DNA from 2 places in the Brevibacillus sp. genome. Region 2 is predicted to be linked to the other one. Evidence: riboswitches for the same ligand, from Rfam matches in the RefSeq annotation. Region 2 holds a riboswitch; the other holds the start of a gene.

Region 1 (9,073 bases), on a different contig from region 2:
TTCCTCGTTCGCATGGGCGGTATGGCCTTCCTGCCACAAAAATTCTGAAGTACGCAAGAATGGCATGGTGCGCTTTTCCCAGCGGAACACGTTTGCCCACTGGTTAATCAGAATCGGCAAGTCGCGGTAGCTCTGAATCCACTGCGCGTACATATGTCCGATGATCGTCTCCGAAGTCGGGCGCAGGGCAAGCTTTTCCTCCAGCTGCTCTCCTCCCGCTTCCGTCACCCAAGGCAGCTCTGGGTTGAAGCCCTCGATGTGCTCTTTTTCTTTTTGGAAAAAGGACTCGGGAATCAGCATTGGGAAGTAGGCGTTGCGGTGTCCCGTCTCTTTGAACCTTTTGTCCATCGCCTCCTGGATGCGCTCCCACAGCTCGAAGCCATCCGGTTTGAAGACGATGCAGCCGCGCACTGGCGTGTAATCCATCAAATCCGCTTTTTTGATCGCCTCGATGTACCAGCGCGAAAAATCTTCCGACTGCGGTGTAATTTCTTTTACGAACGCTTTGTCCTCTTTCATCCTTCTACGCTCCTTTTTTCTTACATGAAAATGCAAAAAATCCCCCATCCCAAAAAAGGGACGGAGGATTCACTTCCGCGGTACCACCCTGATTGACCATGGCACAAGCCATAAGTCCACTCAACAACCCGATAACGGCGGGCAACCGGACCAGCTCGTCGCTGGCGGCTTCAGGATGGGGTGCAGGTACGCCTCGTATCAGCCTTCCAGACTAGGGCCGACTCTCTGGAACCAGGATATAGCTGCGGGTCCTTTCATAGCCTTTTCGCTAAACTGCTTTTTGTTAGGGAATATCTTAGCAAGTCGCGCAGCCGTTGTCAATTTGTGGTTCTGAGGGCAATGCGCGCACCAAGCTTGGCGTAGACCGGATACGCGACCAGCGCGAGCACGACCCCTTTGAACAGGTTGAACGGAACGATACCGACCATGACCAGGGACCAGACGCTGGTTGCGTTGAACATGGCCAACAGCTCTGCCATCGGCATCTGATAAAGAGCGGCGTATGCCGGGAGCAGGACGTACGCATTGGCAACAGCCATGACAATCGTCATCAGCAACGTTCCAAGCGCGAGGCCCGATAAAAAGCCTTTTTTCCCTTGACCGCTGCGTTGCAGAAGGACGGCTGGCAAAATAAAGCTGGCGCCCGCCACGACGTTGGCAAGCTCTCCGATCAACAATCCGTCTGTATTTTTAAAGAGCATGTGCAATGTATTTTTCAAAACTTCGATGATAATGCCGGCTACAGGGCCGTACATGAGTCCGCCGATCAGCGCTGGCAACGTACTGAAATCAAGCTTCAAAAAGCTCGGCATCAGCGGAACGGGAACCTCCAAATACTGCAAGATAAAAGCAACGGCTGCCAGCATCGGAATCGTCACGATCCGCTGGGTTGCTCTGCGCGATGTGTGCAGGGCTGTTTCTTTCATGTGTACCATCTCCTCGTTTTTTCTCCTTCTGAGGAATGGCAACAGCGGTCTTGCCCACACGTGCCAAAATGTCTACGCTTTTGCAAACATAAAAATACCCTGAGAATAATTCTCAGGGCAGCTTACAGGCGTATGACAAAGCATGTGCAATAAACACAGGTTCAAGAAACAACGAGGCGGCTCATCATGCATGCCTCATCGCATCTGTCCTGTCAGCACAGGCAAACAAGCACGTGTGTGGTAAACGTACTGTCGTCATCCTTCTCCCATCCAGACTGTACTGTCGGCTCTGGAATCTCACCAGATCCTGCACTCCGTCGCTGTCAACAGCTCGGGAGGCTCGCGGGCTTGACGTGCTGATTGCACCATCACCGCCGGTCGGGAATTTCACCCTGCCCTGAAGGAATTGTGTAGTTGTATACAGCATATTATACTGCGCTTTTTCGATTTGACAATAGACGAAACTGTTAAATCGACATTTTATTGTTATTTTCCAATTGATTTAGTTGGATATATTTTTAAAAAAATGGGGCTTCTCAGCCTAAAGTCGCCACGTGCTATAGGTAGTTACCTGGACCTAAAAGAAATAGACCGCCCTTGAGTTGACTGCTCCTCGGCGGTCTATTCTTCACAAAACTGTGAGCCGTCCCCTTTGAGGGAAGCCTCGTTTGTACAGACCAGACCGTTCCGGTAGCCCCCGGACGGTCTTTTTTTCTTTCAAGCTCGTTACCTCTAATATTACCATAACCGTTCCCAAATAAAAATCCATAATCCTGCTCCTGCCTACCAAATCGCACCAAAAGTGGCTTCTGCCACTACGACCCTGCTCCCCGATACTTGGTGACGCCCCAGTTCCAGACGAGCAAGCCGATGCCAAAGAAGATGACCGCGACTACCGGAGTAAGTGCTGCGTACGTATACCACACTTCTTTTCGCAAAAAGTAAGCCGCCGGGTAAATCCCGACAAAAGCAAACGGCAGCACGTAAGTCAGCACGAAGCGAATCGCTTTGTTGTACACATCCACGGGGTAACGCCCGTACTGCTGGATGTTGTAAATCATCGGGGCAATTCCTGTCCGGGAATCGGAGAAAAAGCTGACGGCGGCAATCGCCGTGTACACCCCGCCGTAAATCAGGGCGCCACTGATCACAAGCCCGATGAAGATGAACAGGTCGTACCAGTAAAACGTCAAATCGAGCTGAAAAGCAGCATAGCCCATGATGATCAGCCCTGTGATGACGCCGAAAATCCGGTCCGGTGCGATCGACTCCAGACAGACCTGTGCCAGATTGTGGATCGGCCTGGTCAAGATGCGGTCCATTTCACCCCGGATAATATAGCGTTCGTTGAAGTCCCAAAACCCGAAAAACATCGAGAATAAGGCATACGGCACCAAAAAGAAACCGTAAATGAAAATGATTTCGTCCCGCGTCCATTCCTTCATCAACGGCACATGCGTGAAGACGACGATGATGAACACTAGATTGATCAGCTCGGAAATCAAGTTGGACACAAAATCCCCGAGAAAGTCAGCCCGATAGGCAAGTCTCGTCTTGAAATACTGGCCCAGGTAGTCGGCGAAAATACCGAAAATGTGCTTGACGTTTTGCATATGCTACCCCCCTTGCACGACCAGCCGATTTCGGGCCATGCGCCACAAAATCAGAATCGGAACCAGAATAACAACCATCCAGATCGCCTGGAAGCCGATCAACTCCCAGGAACGCCCCGGAGTAATCGCCCCTGTGAAAATCAGGCTCGGATAGTAGTTGACGGCCTGGAATGGCAAAAAGCCCATAACCGTTTGCGCCCAGCCCGGGAAAAAGCTGATCGGCAGCACCAGGCCCGACATCAAATCAACGACGACACGCTTCGCCCGCATCATCCCGTCGTTGCGGAACAGGAAAAAGGTGAACAGCCCCGTCAGCAGGTTGATTTGCGTGTTGATCAAAAAAGCAAACATGAGACTGATCAAATACAATCCCCAGCCAGTCGCTGTCGCGGGAAAATGAAACGGGATAATCAAGCTGATGAGAAAAATTCCTGGCCCTGCGAAAAACAGGAAGCGGAATATCCCTTCCCCAAATGCTTGCGCTGTCTTGACCGACAAGTAATTGTAAGGGCGGATCATCTCGATCGCGACCTTACCCTCCCGTACATCCTGGGCAATTTCCGTATCGATGTTGTTGAAGTAAAAGGCGCGCGACATCCAGGCAATCGCGACGTAGGAAGTCATTTGCTCGACCGACAGGCCGCCAAGCTGCTGCTGGCCGCCGTAGATTGCGCCCCACAAAAAGTAGTACGCTCCGATGTTGATCGCGTAAATAATGATCCCGCTGTAGTAATTCACCCGGTAAGCGAGCATGGTCAAAAAGCGCATGCGGATCAGTTCCATGTAGAGCTTATGCATGGCCCCGCACCCCTGTATCCACCTGGTAAATGTTGCGGACAATATCTTCTGTGCTCGTCTCCATGATTTTTACGTCGCTGACCTCGAACGTCGACATGACCGTTGACAGGACAAACGGCAGCATTTCCTGGCTCTGCGGCACTTTCACACTGATTGTATATTCGTTTACCTGGGAAATTTCGCACGGCATCTCGCCAAGCGTCTTGCGCAGCTCGTCGGCGGGTGTGCGCTTTTTCATCTGGAAAGACACCTCTGTGCCATTGCCCCACTTTTCCTTCAGGTCACTGAGCAGGCCGTCAAAAATCAGCTTGCCTTTGTCCATGACCAGCACCCGCTTACAGAGCGCTTCAATATCGGAAACGTCATGGGTCGTGAGCAGGATGGTCATGTTTTCCGTTTCGTTCAGATTGCGCAAAAACTCGCGAATTTTTTGCTTCACCAAGACGTCCAGCCCAACTGTCGGCTCATCGAGGAACAACAGGCGCGGCTTGTGAATCAATGACGCCGCTACCTCGCAGCGCATCCGTTGACCCAGGCTCAGCTTGCGCACTGGCTGGCTGACAAACGGGTTGATCTCCAGCTCCTCAATCAAGCGGTCTAGCCACTTATCTCCCTCTGGCCCGTCGACTTTGTAGACGCTTTTCAGCAACCGGAACGACTCCATGGGCGACAAATCCCACCAGAGCTGCGAACGCTGTCCGAATACGACACCGATGGAGCGCACGTATTCCTCGCGCTGTTTGAACGGAACGTAGCCGTTGATGACGATCTCGCCCTCGCTTGGCGTCAAAATGCCCGTCAGCATTTTGATCGTCGTCGATTTCCCGGCGCCATTTTCCCCAATCAAAGCGAACATTTCCCCTTCTTCCACGGTAAAAGAAAGGTCATTCACTGCCTTGACGGTCTTATACTCGCGACTAAACAAATCACGAAAAGCACCCCCGAGACCCGCTCTGGCCTGGTGGATGCGAAACTCCTTTTGCAGGTTCTTCACTTGAATCATGGATAACCATCCTTTTTTTAATGGAAAAACGCCTTGACGTTTTTCATGCAAAGAGATGTGACCGCTTGCGGCTGGCAAAACGGTCATGAACAACTGTTAGTGTATATGAGCGCATGAAAATGTGCAAAAGGCAAACTGTAACAAACTGTCAGCGCAAATTCACGACAATGCCCGTCTTGTCGTCCGACTTTTTGAAGCGGGCGTAGCGGATGCATTCGGGATCGTTGTTTTCCAGTGCGATCAGCTCATCCGTGTAACGTTGCAGCCCTTTGTGGACGATTGGCAATACCGTTTCTTCCCACCCCGGTTCTTTTCCGCCTGTTGGTCGTGGCATGAACAGACCGTCTGTCGCCAAAACAAGCGCCTTCAATCCGATCCGATTGATCCGTCCATACTCTATGAAATCCGCACAAGCCGCATCTCCGTTCAAAACGCCATATCCTCCTGATCCGTTCGCCTGATAGCGGTTATGAATCAGGATGTCCTTACATCGCTCGTGCAGCTCGGCTCGGGTAGACAGCCCCTCGCGAATCCCGTCTTCCCACCGGGCAATGGCGTTTTGCTCCAGCAGCGAAACTTGCGGAAACGTCAAAGGCCGCACCGTATCGTCTTCATAGACCGCAAAAATCATGCAATCGCCAGTCTGGGCATACTCGATGTGCTGCTCTTTCACACGAACGACTGCACATGCCGCTCCCCACAATGCTTCTTTTTGCTTCCAGTCAATCTCGCTCTCGCGCATCAATTCCCGCAGCTTTTCGTTGACAAACGTCAGGTAATCGGACAGCACAGCGTCAGGCGGCATGATTTCCAGCTTCCTTTTCACCAGCTCGGCTGCAATCGCTCCTCCTGTCTGCCCGAATCGGTTTTCGTACGGAACGAGCGACGAGACGCCGTCGATCACCGCGTACACCTGATCGGCTTGCGAGATCACATAGGCGTCCTCATTGGTATTGCCGGTTCCTTTGATGGAGATGCACTCAAGTTTCATGGTGGATTACCGCCTTTTACGTGAAGTGATTTGCTTGAAAATTGTATCATTTTTCCTTTTCCCCAGCTATAGCTCCCCATCCATATCCAGGTGACTTTTGCTGTGTTAAGATAATGAAGGACTTTTTTGAAAAGAAAAGAGGGAAAATCGCATGAAACGTGAACGATCCGCGCAACTGCACGAACAAGCCATGGATGTTATTCTCGGCGGGGTAAACAGCCCTTCCCGTTCTTTCAAGGCCGTAGGCGGGGGAGCGCCCGTTACGATGGAGCGTGCCCAGGGCGCGTATTTCTGGGACGTGGACGGCAATCGATATATTGACTACTTGGCGGCGTATGGCCCGATTATTACCGGACATGCTCACCCGCACGTCACAAAAGCCATTACGGAAGCGGCGGCCAATGGAACGTTGTACGGTACGCCAACTCCTTGGGAAGTCACTTTTGCGAACATGATCCGCGAAGCGATTCCATCCATGGAGCGCATCCGCTTCAACAACTCCGGTACGGAATCCGTCATGACGTGCATTCGCGTGGCACGCGCCTACACCGGACGCGTGAAAATCATCAAATTTGCGGGCTGCTACCACGGTCACTCCGATCTCGTGCTGGTTGCGGCAGGCTCCGGCCCTTCCACACTCGGCATCCCTGACAGTGCGGGCATTCCGCAAAGCATCGCCAGCGAAGTGATCACGGTTCCATTCAATGACGTTGCAGCGTTCGCCGAAGCGATGGGCAAATGGGGCAACGAAACGGCTTGCGTCCTGGTCGAACCAATCGTCGGCAACTTCGGTATCGTCACGCCGGAGCCAGGCTTTTTGGAGGAAGTGAACCGCATCACGCACGAGGCAGGCGCGCTCGTTGTGTACGACGAGGTCATCACCGCATTCCGCTTCTGCTACGGCGGTGCGCAAAACTTGCTGGGCGTAACGCCTGACCTGACCGCGCTCGGAAAAATCATCGGTGGCGGCTTGCCAATCGGAGCATATGGCGGACGCCGCGAGATTATGGAGCAAGTCGCGCCGCTCGGTCCTGCCTACCAAGCGGGCACAATGGCGGGCAATCCCGCATCGATCCGCGCCGGAATCGCATGTCTGGAAGTGCTGAAACAGCCTGGCGTGTACGATGAATTTGAGCGACTCGGCGCGCTGCTGGAAAAAGGCATCCGCGATGCGGCGAGCAAGCACGGCGTCACCATCCAGCTCAACCGCGTCAAAGGGGCCATGGCTGTGTACTTTACAGACGAGCCTGTTCGCGATTACGATGCAGCGCAAAAAGCAGACGGCGAGCTGTTCGCCCGCATGTTCCGCCTTTTGCTGGATGAAGGCATTTGCCTCGCTCCTTCCAAGTACGAGGCGTGGTTCATCACCACCGCGCACACGGAAGATGACATCCGGCAAACAATCTCGGCTGTCGACCGCGCCTTCGCACAATTGAACGCGTAGCGTAGCTTAGCTGCGTACGTGAGCCTGACGCCGAGACAAGCATTGCCAAGCCCGGTTTCCTGCCTTTTGGAGATACTAACGATTGCAGTGAGTATCATCGCGAGGAGGAGATCTAGGTGTCAAAAGGCGAAAAAACGTACCCGCAAGCTCCGGAAAAGACGCTGGATTCCAAAGAGAGCAGCAAAATGCTGGAGGTCGTCGGCTTCCAAAACCCGCGCAAAACCGAGCATCACAAAACGCAAAACCACGATCGGTAAACGGCGAAAAGACAGACACATTCTTCACGGATGTGTCTGTTTTTTTATGTGAGGAAAAGCTGGCTTCACATATAGCAAGAGTCAATCTGCACATATAAGCAGGTGGTGATATTGTCAAGAATGGTCAGAGATTGTACAATAAAATTAATGAAACTGCCCTGACACTTATTCGTATACATGGATATGGGACAAAATGTGTAAGGAACTGCTATTGTGTTTCTTCATGCAGATAAAAAGGAGTGATTGTTCAATGTTTTTTCACCCGATGGATTTTCTGATACTCATTGCATTCGGACTGTCTCTCTGGGCTCAATTCCGAGTAAAAGGCACCTTCAACCGCTATGCCGAGGTCCCTACTTCTTCCGGTTTGACCGGGGCTGAAGCGGCGAGACGGATGCTCGATGCAAACGGTTTGACCAACGTTCCCGTCGAACATATTCCAGGTACGCTGACTGACCACTACGATCCGATGTCCCGTGTGGTTCGCCTGTCCGATCCTGTATACTTTGGCAACTCCATCGCTTCGCTGTCTGTTGCTTGTCACGAAGTCGGCCATGCGATCCAGCATAAAGTTTCTTATCCGATGCTCGTAGCGCGCCACCGCATTTTCCCGGTTGTCAATCTCGTATCGGGTGTTGCGCCGCTCTTGCTGCTCGCCGGTTTCTTCTTCCATATGTCCGGTCTTTTGCTCCTGGGGATCATTTTCTTCTCCGGTGCCGTTGCCTTCCAGCTCATCACGTTGCCAGTCGAGTTCAACGCCAGCAGCCGTGCCAAAGAGCTGATGGTGCGAATGGGCTTTATCCGCAACGAAGAAGAACGCGGGGCAAGCAGAGTGCTCGGTGCTGCCGCCCTCACTTACGTCGCCGCCGCTCTGATCTCTGTACTCGAACTCGCGAAGTACATCATGATCTTCCGAAGCTCGGACGACTAATCGCATCGCTTTTGACAAAGCCAAAACCAATACAAGCTTAGTACAAGGTACAGTCTCTTCCCTACCGGGAGACTGTACCTTTTTGCGTAGACTTACGATACAATGGGACGGGAGGTTTTGCACATGCGCATCGGGATTATCGGATTAGGAAGTATGGGGCAAATGCTGGTGAAGTCTTTTTGCAAAAGCGCAGTGATTTCCCCTGAACACATCGTCGTTTTCAACCGCACGCGGGCAAAAGCGGACGCGCTGCAAGCCCGTTTTGGAGTAGCTGTCGCGGATAGCGCCCAAGCGATTTGCGAGCAGGCCAGCCTGATTTTCATCTGTACGAAGCCGCTGGACATCCTGCCTGTTCTGGAAAAGCTGACGATTCCTCGCGAGAAGCACATCGTCTCTGTCGCTGCCGGAGTCAGCATCTCCGACCTGGAGAACGTTCATGCCGGGCCAGTCAGCAAAGTGATTCCTACCGTGACGTCATCCGAGCTGCACGGCGTTTCGTTGTATACGGTAAGCGACAGGGTGAGTTCAGAGGAACGAAGCCGCTTGTTCACCCTGCTGTCCGCAATCGGCGAAGTGCAGGAAGTGACAGAG
Region 2 (9,073 bases):
AATTGGCTTGGGTGAACAGTCTCAAGGTGAGGCTGGAATCGTTTGTCGGCATTGTCGGCTTCCTTTTGGGCGGCTTGTTAACCGATCATGTCGGCTATGCACTCGTCATTGGAGCAGACGCTGCGAGCTTTTTGTTTTCGGCAGCAATTTTGACGCGGATGCGCTGGGAGAGCAGAGCTACGCCGGACAAGGCGGAAAAAGCCGAAGGGAAAGAAACGGCAAGCGGCGGGATGCGCGCAGCTTTCGTATATTTGCAAGGAGCGCCCGTGCTGCTCGCGGTCAGTCTGCTGGCTGCGCCGCTGGCGATCAGTACGGCCGCGCACAACTACGGCTTGCCGTTTTTGGCCGATGGGCTAAGCCGTGGCGATGCTACCCTGCACGGGCTGATGTGGTCCGCGATGAGCGCAGGCGGGCTGGTTGGCGCTTACTTCGCCGTCCGTTTTTCCGTTGATTTTTGGCGTGGCTTGCTTGGCGCATACGGGCTGATGGCGCTGCTGGTCGTGGCGGCGTTTGCTGCCGATTGGACGGCGGGGGTGCTGTTGTTGCTCGGATGCGCCGGGCTTTTGAGCGGGGCGGCACAGGTGTACGAGGGCACGCTTTTGCAGCTGGCCAAAAATGAAGTGCGCGGCAAGGTGCTCGGGGTGCAGGGCTTTCTCGGCCGCAGCGGCTTTTTTATCGGTTTTCTTGGCGCACCGCTGTTAACGGCGGCGTGCGGCTTGTTCGGATTGGTTGTCTGTGCACAGGTGCTGCTGATTTTTGCGCTCGTCGGACTGGGCGTGTACGTGCAGAAAAGCGGGGGTGTTGCCGACTCTCGTCGCTGATAGTCTTTTTTCCCTTCTCCTACCATAGGATGTACCAATTGGGAGGTGACGGGATTGGCCATATTTCGACCCCGTCGGCGTTGGAGGAACCCGCTTTCTCGAACGAAAGCGTTTTTGATTGCGCTGGTTATTTTTGTGGTTTTGTCGATTCAGTCACTCGTCTTTTTGCAGCAACGGCTGGAACCGACGCTCTTGATCCTAGCAACCCAAAAAGCAGAGCAATTGGCAAAAGAAGCGATTACGGACGCAGTCACCAAACGAATTTCCCAGCAGGGCGTCGATTTCAACCAGATCGTCAAGATCGAGAAGAACAACGAAGGGCAGATTCAGGCGTACCAGTTTAACTTTAGGGAATACGCGAGAATTGTCGGCGAGACAACTTCACGAGTGCAGAACAAGCTTCAGGAATTTGAGACGGAAAAAGTCGATCGCACCATTCCGCTTGGCTTGGCGACAGGAAATACGTTTTTGGCGCAGATGGGACCGAATTTGCCTGTCACTTTTGTACCGATCGGCTCTGTGAAAACAAAGCTGGAGACAGAGTTGAAGGAGGCGGGCATCAACATGGTGCTCGCAACCGTCTACATTTTCGTGGAGGTCGATTTGCAGATTGTCATCCCGTTTGCCACCGAGGAGCAGACGATCACCACGAAAATCCCGATCACGCATTCACTGATTATCGGGGATGTGCCGCAGTATTTGTACAACAATCCGGAGGGCAAGCCGGATGTGCCCCGGGCGCAAATGGAAGGGGCAGACGATGCGCCATAGCGGACTTGGCGAATGGCGGGAACAACAAAAAAGCGGCAGCAGCGGGCTGTCGCTTTTTTCGTTCCGTGAAAAGGTGTCGGGGAAATCTACGGCTCACCTCAGGTGACGGTCAGCTCAATCACGCCCTCCTGGCTGCTGAGCGTGCCGCCGATCATGCTCCATGAGGTGTTTTTCTCCTGGTCCTGTCCCTGGATGATGATGTTTTTATCGTCGATCGTCTGGGCGTCGTTCACGAGCTTTTGCGATTGGAAAAAGTCCTGATTCCCGTTTTCGTATCTAGTCGAACGTTCTTAATTTGGTATACTTGACCAAATAATCATTGGCAAAAGGGGGAGAGATCCGACAATGACCAGAGCGTCGATAAAAGGCATCATTTTCGATATGGACAATACGTTGCTGCAATCCAAAATCAACTTTTTGGAAATGAAGCAGGCCATTTTTACCTTATGGGCTGAGCACGGGCTGTGCGAGCCGACTTTTGACTGGCGCAGCCACACCGCTTCGCAATTGATCGAAATGGGCAGAAAGTCGGGCCGGATGACGAGTCAGCTTGAGCAAACGATGTGGGAAGCCGTGACCGCGATTGAAAAAGCAGGGATGCACGAGGCTGTCCTGGAAGACCACGTCAAGGAAGTGCTCGCCCACCTAAAGGAACGGTATCATTTGTTCATTTTGACCAACAATGCCTACGCAGCCGCCGAGGAAGCGCTGAATCATACGGGAATCGCCGATTGTTTCCAGGAGATTGTCGCGCGCGAGCAGATGACGACACTCAAACCGCATCCGTCCGGGATTCACTACATCCGCGCCCAATACCCCAACTGGTCTGCTACGGCGTGGACGATGGTCGGAGATTCCTGGATTGACGGAAAAGCGGCGCACGGCGGGGAAGTGGCGTTTATCGCGTATCAGGGAGAGCGGGCGGACATGGAGCGCAACGAAGTGTCGCCGCGAGCGTACATCACGGACTTGCGCGAGCTGCTGGACATTTTGTAGCCGCGCTCGCGGAGAGCAGGAAAAGGACACTTCCACCTAAAAAAGTGACAGTTGACGAGAAATGTGTGCTATACTGTGCCTAACTGAATACCAGCCTTCAGGGTAGGGTGAAATTCCCGACCGGCGGTAATGACGAACGCACGTCTGAGCCCGCGACTCGCTATTGCTGTATGGATAGCGACTGACTTGGTGCAAATCCAAGGCCGACGGTAAAGTCCGGATGGGAGAAGGTGTCTTACAATAGCTTCGGCGGCTGTTTTTTCAAAAACAGAACTGTCACGAGGCTTTTTTCCCTACGCCCTGAGTATCGTTTGCTCGTGGGCGTTTTTTATTGGAAAACTGCATAGCGCAAAATCTTCAGGGCAGGGTGAAATTCCCGACCGGCGGTAATGACGTATGTACGTCTAAAGCCCGCGACTCGCTGATCGTTACGGTTTAGCGACTGATCTGGTGCAAATCCAGAGCCGACGGTAAAGTCCGGATGGAAGAAGAGCTGACCATGCTTTTTGGCATCCCTTTTGCAAAAAACGGATGCGATAAGGCTTCTTTCCTTATGCCCTGAGCCGCTAGTGGTTTCGAGGGCTTTTTGCATTGGCTGGAATCCGTGCATGAAAGAGGAGGTTTACATGGAGCAGGACATGCGGTTCATGGCACTGGCACTGGATTTGGCGCGCTCGGCAAACGGTCAGACGAGCCCCAATCCGCTCGTCGGTGCAGTCCTGGTAAACAACGGAGAGGTAGTAGGCATGGGAGCGCATTTGCGTGCAGGCGAACCTCATGCAGAAGTGCACGCTCTGCGGATGGCAGGGCAAAAAGCGGCTGGCGCTACGCTGTATGTCACATTGGAGCCGTGCAGTCATCACGGCAAAACGCCTCCGTGCGCCGAGGCGGTGATCGCGGCTGGCATCCGGCGTGCCGTGATCGCCACGCTGGACCCGAATCCGCTCGTCGCGGGAAAAGGCGCGGAGAAGCTGCGGGCAGCAGGCGTGGAAGTGGTTGTCGGCGTGCATGAAGCGGAAGCGAAAAAGCTGAATGAAGTCTTTTTCCACTTTATCAAGACGCGGCGTCCGTTTGTGACGATCAAAACAGCGAGCACGCTGGATGGCAAGATCGCTACCGAAAGCGGGCACAGCCGCTGGATAACGGGTGCGCGGGCGCGGGGGGAAGTGCACGAGCTGCGCAGACAGCACGACGCGATCCTGGTCGGAGTAGGCACGGTGCTTGCGGACGATCCGCTTTTGACGGCGAGACTGGACGGGCAAGCGCATGGGCGACAGCCTGTGCGTATCATCTGGGACAGTCAGCTGCGCACGCCGCTCGGGGCCAACGTGATTCAAAATACGGATGCGCCCACCTGGATTTTTACGACGAAAGCTGCGGCGCAAGCGAAGCAGGAGGCTTTTGCGGAAAAAGGTATCCGGCTGTTCGTGGCAGATGAGCAGATTAGGGTGGACGAGGTGCTGGACACGCTGGGCGAATGGGGAATCACTTCGCTTCTCGTCGAAGGCGGGGCCGCGGTCAACGGAGCGTTTTTGCAGGCGCGGGCGATTCAAAAAGTGATCAGCTACGTGTCGCTGAAAATGATTGGCGGTGGCCAGGCGCCGACACCGTTTGGAGGACAAGGCTTTTCCACGATGGATCAGGCGGTCAAGCTGGCGAATCCGACCGTTGAGCAACTGGATGAGCTGGACTTGCGGATCAGCGGCTATCCACAGTGGGAGTGAGGACAAAAAAGCGAATCGGAGACAGACGGCTTTGTTTCACCGAGGCCGATGGCTGCTTTCCGGTGTTATAAACCGTGTAAAAAGAGGAGGAAAGCCGATGTTTACCGGACTGGTAGAAGAGCTGGGCACGGTGGAATCGCTCACGGGCAACGATCAGGCGAGTCAGCTCGTGATCCGGGCGCAGCGGGTGCTCGAAGGTGTGCAGCTGGGCGACAGCATCGCAGTCAACGGGATTTGCCTGACGGTTACTTCGTTTACGCAGCGGCATTTTCAGGTCGACGTCATGCCGGAAACGATGAAAAAGACGAGCCTGCGCCATCTGCGAGCGGGCCAGCGAGTCAACCTGGAGCGGGCGATGCGCTTGGGCGACCGTTTTGGCGGGCATATCGTCTCCGGGCACGTGGACGGGACAGGCACGATCGTGTCGCGACAGCCGCACGCCAACGCTGTGCTGTTTAAGATCGAAGCGAGCGCGGAGCTGTTGAAATACGTCATCGAGCGCGGCTCGATTTGCGTGGATGGCATCAGTCTCACTGTGGTGGAAGCTGCGGATACGCATTTCAGCGTGTCGATCATCCCGCACACGCTGGCGCAGACCAGCTTGCAGGATCGGCGTGCAGGCGATCAGGTGAATCTGGAGACAGACGTCATCGGCAAGTATGTAGAGCGGCTTTTGGGAGATCGCGGCCAGCAAAGGAGCGGGCAAGCGGCAGGCTCGACGATCAGCATGGCTTTTTTGCAGGAAAATGGATTTGTCTGAACGAGGAGGGAAGTCCCATGTTTCATCAGATAGAAGAGGCATTGGAAGATTTGCGCCAAGGGAAAGCGATTATCGTAGTGGATGACGAAGATCGGGAAAACGAAGGGGATTTCGTCTGCCTGGCGGAAGCGGCGACACCGGAGATGATCAACTTCATGGCAACGCATGGGCGCGGGCTGGTCTGCGTGCCGATTACGCAAGAGCGCGCGGCCAGATTGAAGCTTGCTCCGATGGTCGAAGACAACACAGACAAGCAAGGGACGGCTTTTACCGTCTCGATTGATGAGGCGAGCACGCATACAGGAATCTCAGCCCATGAGCGTTCGCAGACAGTGCTGGCGATGCTGGATGAGCAGAAGACAGCCGAAGATTTCCGCAAGCCGGGGCATATTTTTCCGTTGATAGCAAAAGCGGGCGGCGTGTTGCGCCGGGCTGGTCACACGGAGGCGGCCGTCGATCTCGCGGAGATGGCTGGCAGTGCTGCGGCAGGCGTGATTTGCGAGATTATGAATGAAGACGGCTCGATGGCCCGGTTGCCGCAGTTGGTAGAGATTGCGCGGCGGTTTGAGCTGAAGCTGATCACGATTGCCGATTTGATCGCGTATCGGATGCGCACGGAATCGCATGTGCACAAAGAAATCGAAGTGAATCTCCCGACGAGCTTCGGCGATTTTCGGATCGCGGCCTATACGAACGAAGTAGATGGCAAAGAACACGTAGCGCTCATCAAGGGCGAGATCGACTCGGACAAGCCGGTTCTCGTCCGGGTGCACTCCGAATGCCTGACCGGGGATATTTTTGGCTCCGAGCGATGCGACTGCGGGCCGCAACTGCATGCTGCGCTTGCGCAAATCGAGGCGGAGGGCGCGGGCATTCTTTTGTACATGCGCCAAGAAGGACGCGGCATCGGGCTGATTAACAAGCTCAAGGCGTACAAGCTCCAGGAGGAAGGGCTTGATACGGTGGAAGCAAACGAAAAGCTGGGCTTTGCGGCCGATTTGCGAGAGTACGGGATTGGTGCGCAAATTCTTCGCGACCTCGGAGTGCGCAGGATGCGCCTTTTGACCAACAATCCTCGCAAAATTCGCGGGCTGGACGGCTACGGGCTGAAAGTAGAAGAAAGAGTGCCGTTGCAAATGCAGGTGCAACCGCACAATCAGCGATATTTGACAACCAAGCAAACGAAGCTGGGGCACTTGCTCCACCTATAATGCAAAGGAGAGTGAACGGAATGAGAACATTTGAAGGACATCTGGTAGGGACAGGACTGCGCGTAGGGATTGTAGCAGGGCGATTTAACGAACTGATCGTCAGCAAGCTGGTTGGCGGCGCTCTCGATGCTTTGAAGCGCCACGGTGTGGAAGAGGAAAACGTCGATGTGGCATGGGTGCCAGGCGCATTTGAAATTCCGCTGATTGCCAAAAAAATGGCGGAATCCGGCCGTTACGACGCGGTAGTGACGCTGGGCGCCGTGATTCGCGGCGCAACTCCGCACTTTGATTACGTGTGCAACGAAGCGGCCAAAGGAGTTGCTTCCTTGTCGCTGTCCACAGGGATTCCGGTTATTTTCGGCGTGCTGACGACAGACAATATTGAGCAAGCGATTGAGCGTGCTGGAACGAAAGCAGGCAACAAAGGCTGGGAGGCCGCTGCGGCTGCGATTGAAATGGCGAATCTGTCGAAGCAGTTTGCCTAAACGAGAACAGTATAGCATGAGAAGGCGAGAAGCGGGGGCTGAGGCTCCCGTTTTTGCATGGATAAAAACGCCTATGGATGGATAAAATCACCACCTATCGGTCAAAGTAAGAAGGATTTTCCTGTAGATCGGGGGATTCAAGATGGAGCCGACAGATTGGTGGAGAGCGCAAGTATTCAAAGTGGCACAAGCCAAGAGCGGTGGCGCGTCGCCTTCGCGTGGCGAGCGAATCACGCCGGAAATGATCAAACAGCAAATGCACAACGTGGATGACCTCAGCAGCCTGGCTTTGACGATCAATGACGAAGAGGTTCACGTTTTTTTTCTAGATACGATGGTGGAACTGGCGCAGTTGTATGAAAACGTGTTTTTGCCGTTGCAGCGCTCGGACGGCAGAGATCCGTTGACCGTGCTTCCTTACGCGCAGCCGTGTCGCGAAGGCAACCTGGACTTGCTGCTTGCCAATTTGCTGCGCGGCCATACGATCCTGTTTTTTCTGGAACGGGAGCTTATTTTGCACGTCAATACGTTTCAGGTCGAGCATCGTGCGATTACCAAGTCGGAGAGCGAGGCGACGGTTCTCGGCCCGCAGGATTCGTTTGTGGAGATGCTGGAGATCAACCTGTCGCTCTTGCGCCGCAGATTGACGACGCCCAACCTGAAAATTGTCGCCTACACGATCGGCACAGAGACGCAAAACCGGGTAGCGGTCCTGTACCTGGAAAATATCGCGAACGAGATCAACGTCGAACGCGTGAAGACACGCATCCAAAACGTCGAGTATCAAGGCTTCGTCGGATTGCCTGTCTTGAAACAAATGCTCGAAGACAAGCCGTACTCGCCGTTTCCCCAGTTCGGGCTGACCAGTCGCCCAGACAATGTGGCAGCGGCACTGCTGGATGGCAGAATCATCATTATGCTGAACGGAAGCCCTGAAGCAGTGATCTGCCCGGCCTCTTTTCTGGAGATGTTCAGCAGCCCCGAGGACTTCTACAATCGCTGGTCAACGGCGAGCTTGCTGCGAATGATCCGCTTTTTCGGGCTGTTTGTGACAATTTTGCTTACTTCCAGCTACGTATCCGTCCTGACTTTTCACCCGGAAATGCTCCCTCCCGCCTTGCTGACGATTTTGTCTGAATCGCGCAGCCAGGTGCCTTTTCCTCCGGTCATCGAGGTGATCTTCATCGAGCTGGTTATCGAGATTTTGCGTGAAGCCGGGATACGCATGCCGACGAAAATCGGTCAGACGATCGGGATCGTGGGCGGGATTGTCATCGGAACAGCGTCCGTTCAAGCGGGATTGGCCAGCAACATCTTGATTGTTCTCGTCTCCGTCTCGGCCCTGCTTTCGTTTGTTCCGCCCAATTTTTTGATGAGCAACGCGATTCGTCTCGTTCGTTACGGTTTTATTTTGATGGCAGGCATGATGGGGATGTACGGTCAGATGCTGATGCTTGCTTTTTTGTTTGCGCATTTGCTCAACCTGACCTCTTTGGGCACTCCTTACATGGCTCCGGGTGTGCCGCGCCAGTGGACGGATTTGTTTAATGGCCTGGTGCGCGCGCCGATGAAGTTCATCGTCTATCGCAACCGCATGTCCAGAGCAAAACGCAAACAGGCGCGGCCCGTTGGTGAGGAGTAGATAGATGGACAGAGGAAAGATTCACAGCCTGAATCCGATCCATGTAATCGGGCTGATCATCAATTCAATGGTCGGCGTCAACCTGCTGTCGCTTTCTCATTTTGCCAGCAAAATGGGCTATAACTTGTGGATGGCGCCGATTTTGCTCGGAATCATTGTGACGCTGACGGTCTTTCCGATGATCGCGCTGTGCAGCCGCTACCCGGGAGATACGCTGTTCGGGATTCATGAAAAGTTGCTGGGGAAGTGGCTGGGTAGCTGCCTGAACGTCCTGGTCATCGTCTACGCCATCCTGAACACATCGACAGCGAATGAAGGATACGTCCGGCTTTTGCAAACCTCGATGCTCAACAACCAGACGATCACCATGCCGTTGCTTGGTTTGACACTCGTCATGATGTACATTACGAACGGCGGAATCAAGCTCGTAGCGAGGTTTTGCCTGCTGGCCCTGTTTTTTACGGGGTGGATGCTGGTGTTGCTGCATTACGGTTTTCAAAAAGGCGGGCTGTCGCATATTTTTCCGCTTTTCAATACCGATCTGGCCAGTGTGCTTGATGCGCTTAACCAATCCTCAGGCAGTATGCTGGGGTACGAAATTTTGTTGATTTACTACCCGTTTATCATCGAAAAGAACAGAGCGCGGCGCCATGTGTTGATCGG

Evidence for each region. A riboswitch is a leader RNA that binds a small molecule or an ion and turns the genes downstream of it on or off. The one in region 2 is predicted to bind FMN.
Region 1: linked by a shared signal. The riboswitch ahead of DEP07_RS09970 (ECF transporter S component) and the one ahead of ribD (bifunctional diaminohydroxyphosphoribosylaminopyrimidine deaminase/5-amino-6-(5-phosphoribosylamino)uracil reductase RibD) in region 2 are both predicted to bind FMN.

The regions. Positions count from the first base shown of each region.
Region 1 covers NZ_DOTK01000036.1:12,430-21,502, forward strand. Annotated here, with positions in the region: gene proS (proline--tRNA ligase) at 1-519, opposite strand, end outside; gene DEP07_RS09970 (ECF transporter S component) at 837-1,445, opposite strand; FMN riboswitch at 1,700-1,854, opposite strand; gene DEP07_RS09975 (ABC transporter permease) at 2,261-3,058, opposite strand; gene DEP07_RS09980 (ABC transporter permease) at 3,062-3,856, opposite strand; gene DEP07_RS09985 (ABC transporter ATP-binding protein) at 3,849-4,859, opposite strand; gene DEP07_RS09990 (protein phosphatase 2C domain-containing protein) at 5,008-5,850, opposite strand; gene DEP07_RS09995 (glutamate-1-semialdehyde 2,1-aminomutase) at 6,002-7,294, shown strand; gene DEP07_RS10000 (hypothetical protein) at 7,411-7,551, shown strand; gene DEP07_RS10005 (zinc metallopeptidase) at 7,802-8,482, shown strand; gene DEP07_RS10010 (pyrroline-5-carboxylate reductase dimerization domain-containing protein) at 8,606-9,073, shown strand, end outside.
Region 2 covers NZ_DOTK01000045.1:64,309-73,381, reverse strand. Annotated here, with positions in the region: gene DEP07_RS13635 (MFS transporter) at 1-821, shown strand, start outside; gene yunB (sporulation protein YunB) at 867-1,592, shown strand; gene DEP07_RS13625 (hypothetical protein) at 1,691-1,825, opposite strand; gene DEP07_RS13620 (HAD family hydrolase) at 1,938-2,588, shown strand; FMN riboswitch at 2,678-2,824, shown strand; FMN riboswitch at 2,938-3,085, shown strand; gene ribD (bifunctional diaminohydroxyphosphoribosylaminopyrimidine deaminase/5-amino-6-(5-phosphoribosylamino)uracil reductase RibD) at 3,215-4,312, shown strand; gene DEP07_RS13610 (riboflavin synthase) at 4,410-5,072, shown strand; gene DEP07_RS13605 (bifunctional 3,4-dihydroxy-2-butanone-4-phosphate synthase/GTP cyclohydrolase II) at 5,090-6,283, shown strand; gene ribH (6,7-dimethyl-8-ribityllumazine synthase) at 6,304-6,768, shown strand; gene DEP07_RS13595 (spore germination protein) at 6,911-8,410, shown strand; gene DEP07_RS13590 (GerAB/ArcD/ProY family transporter) at 8,415-9,073, shown strand, end outside.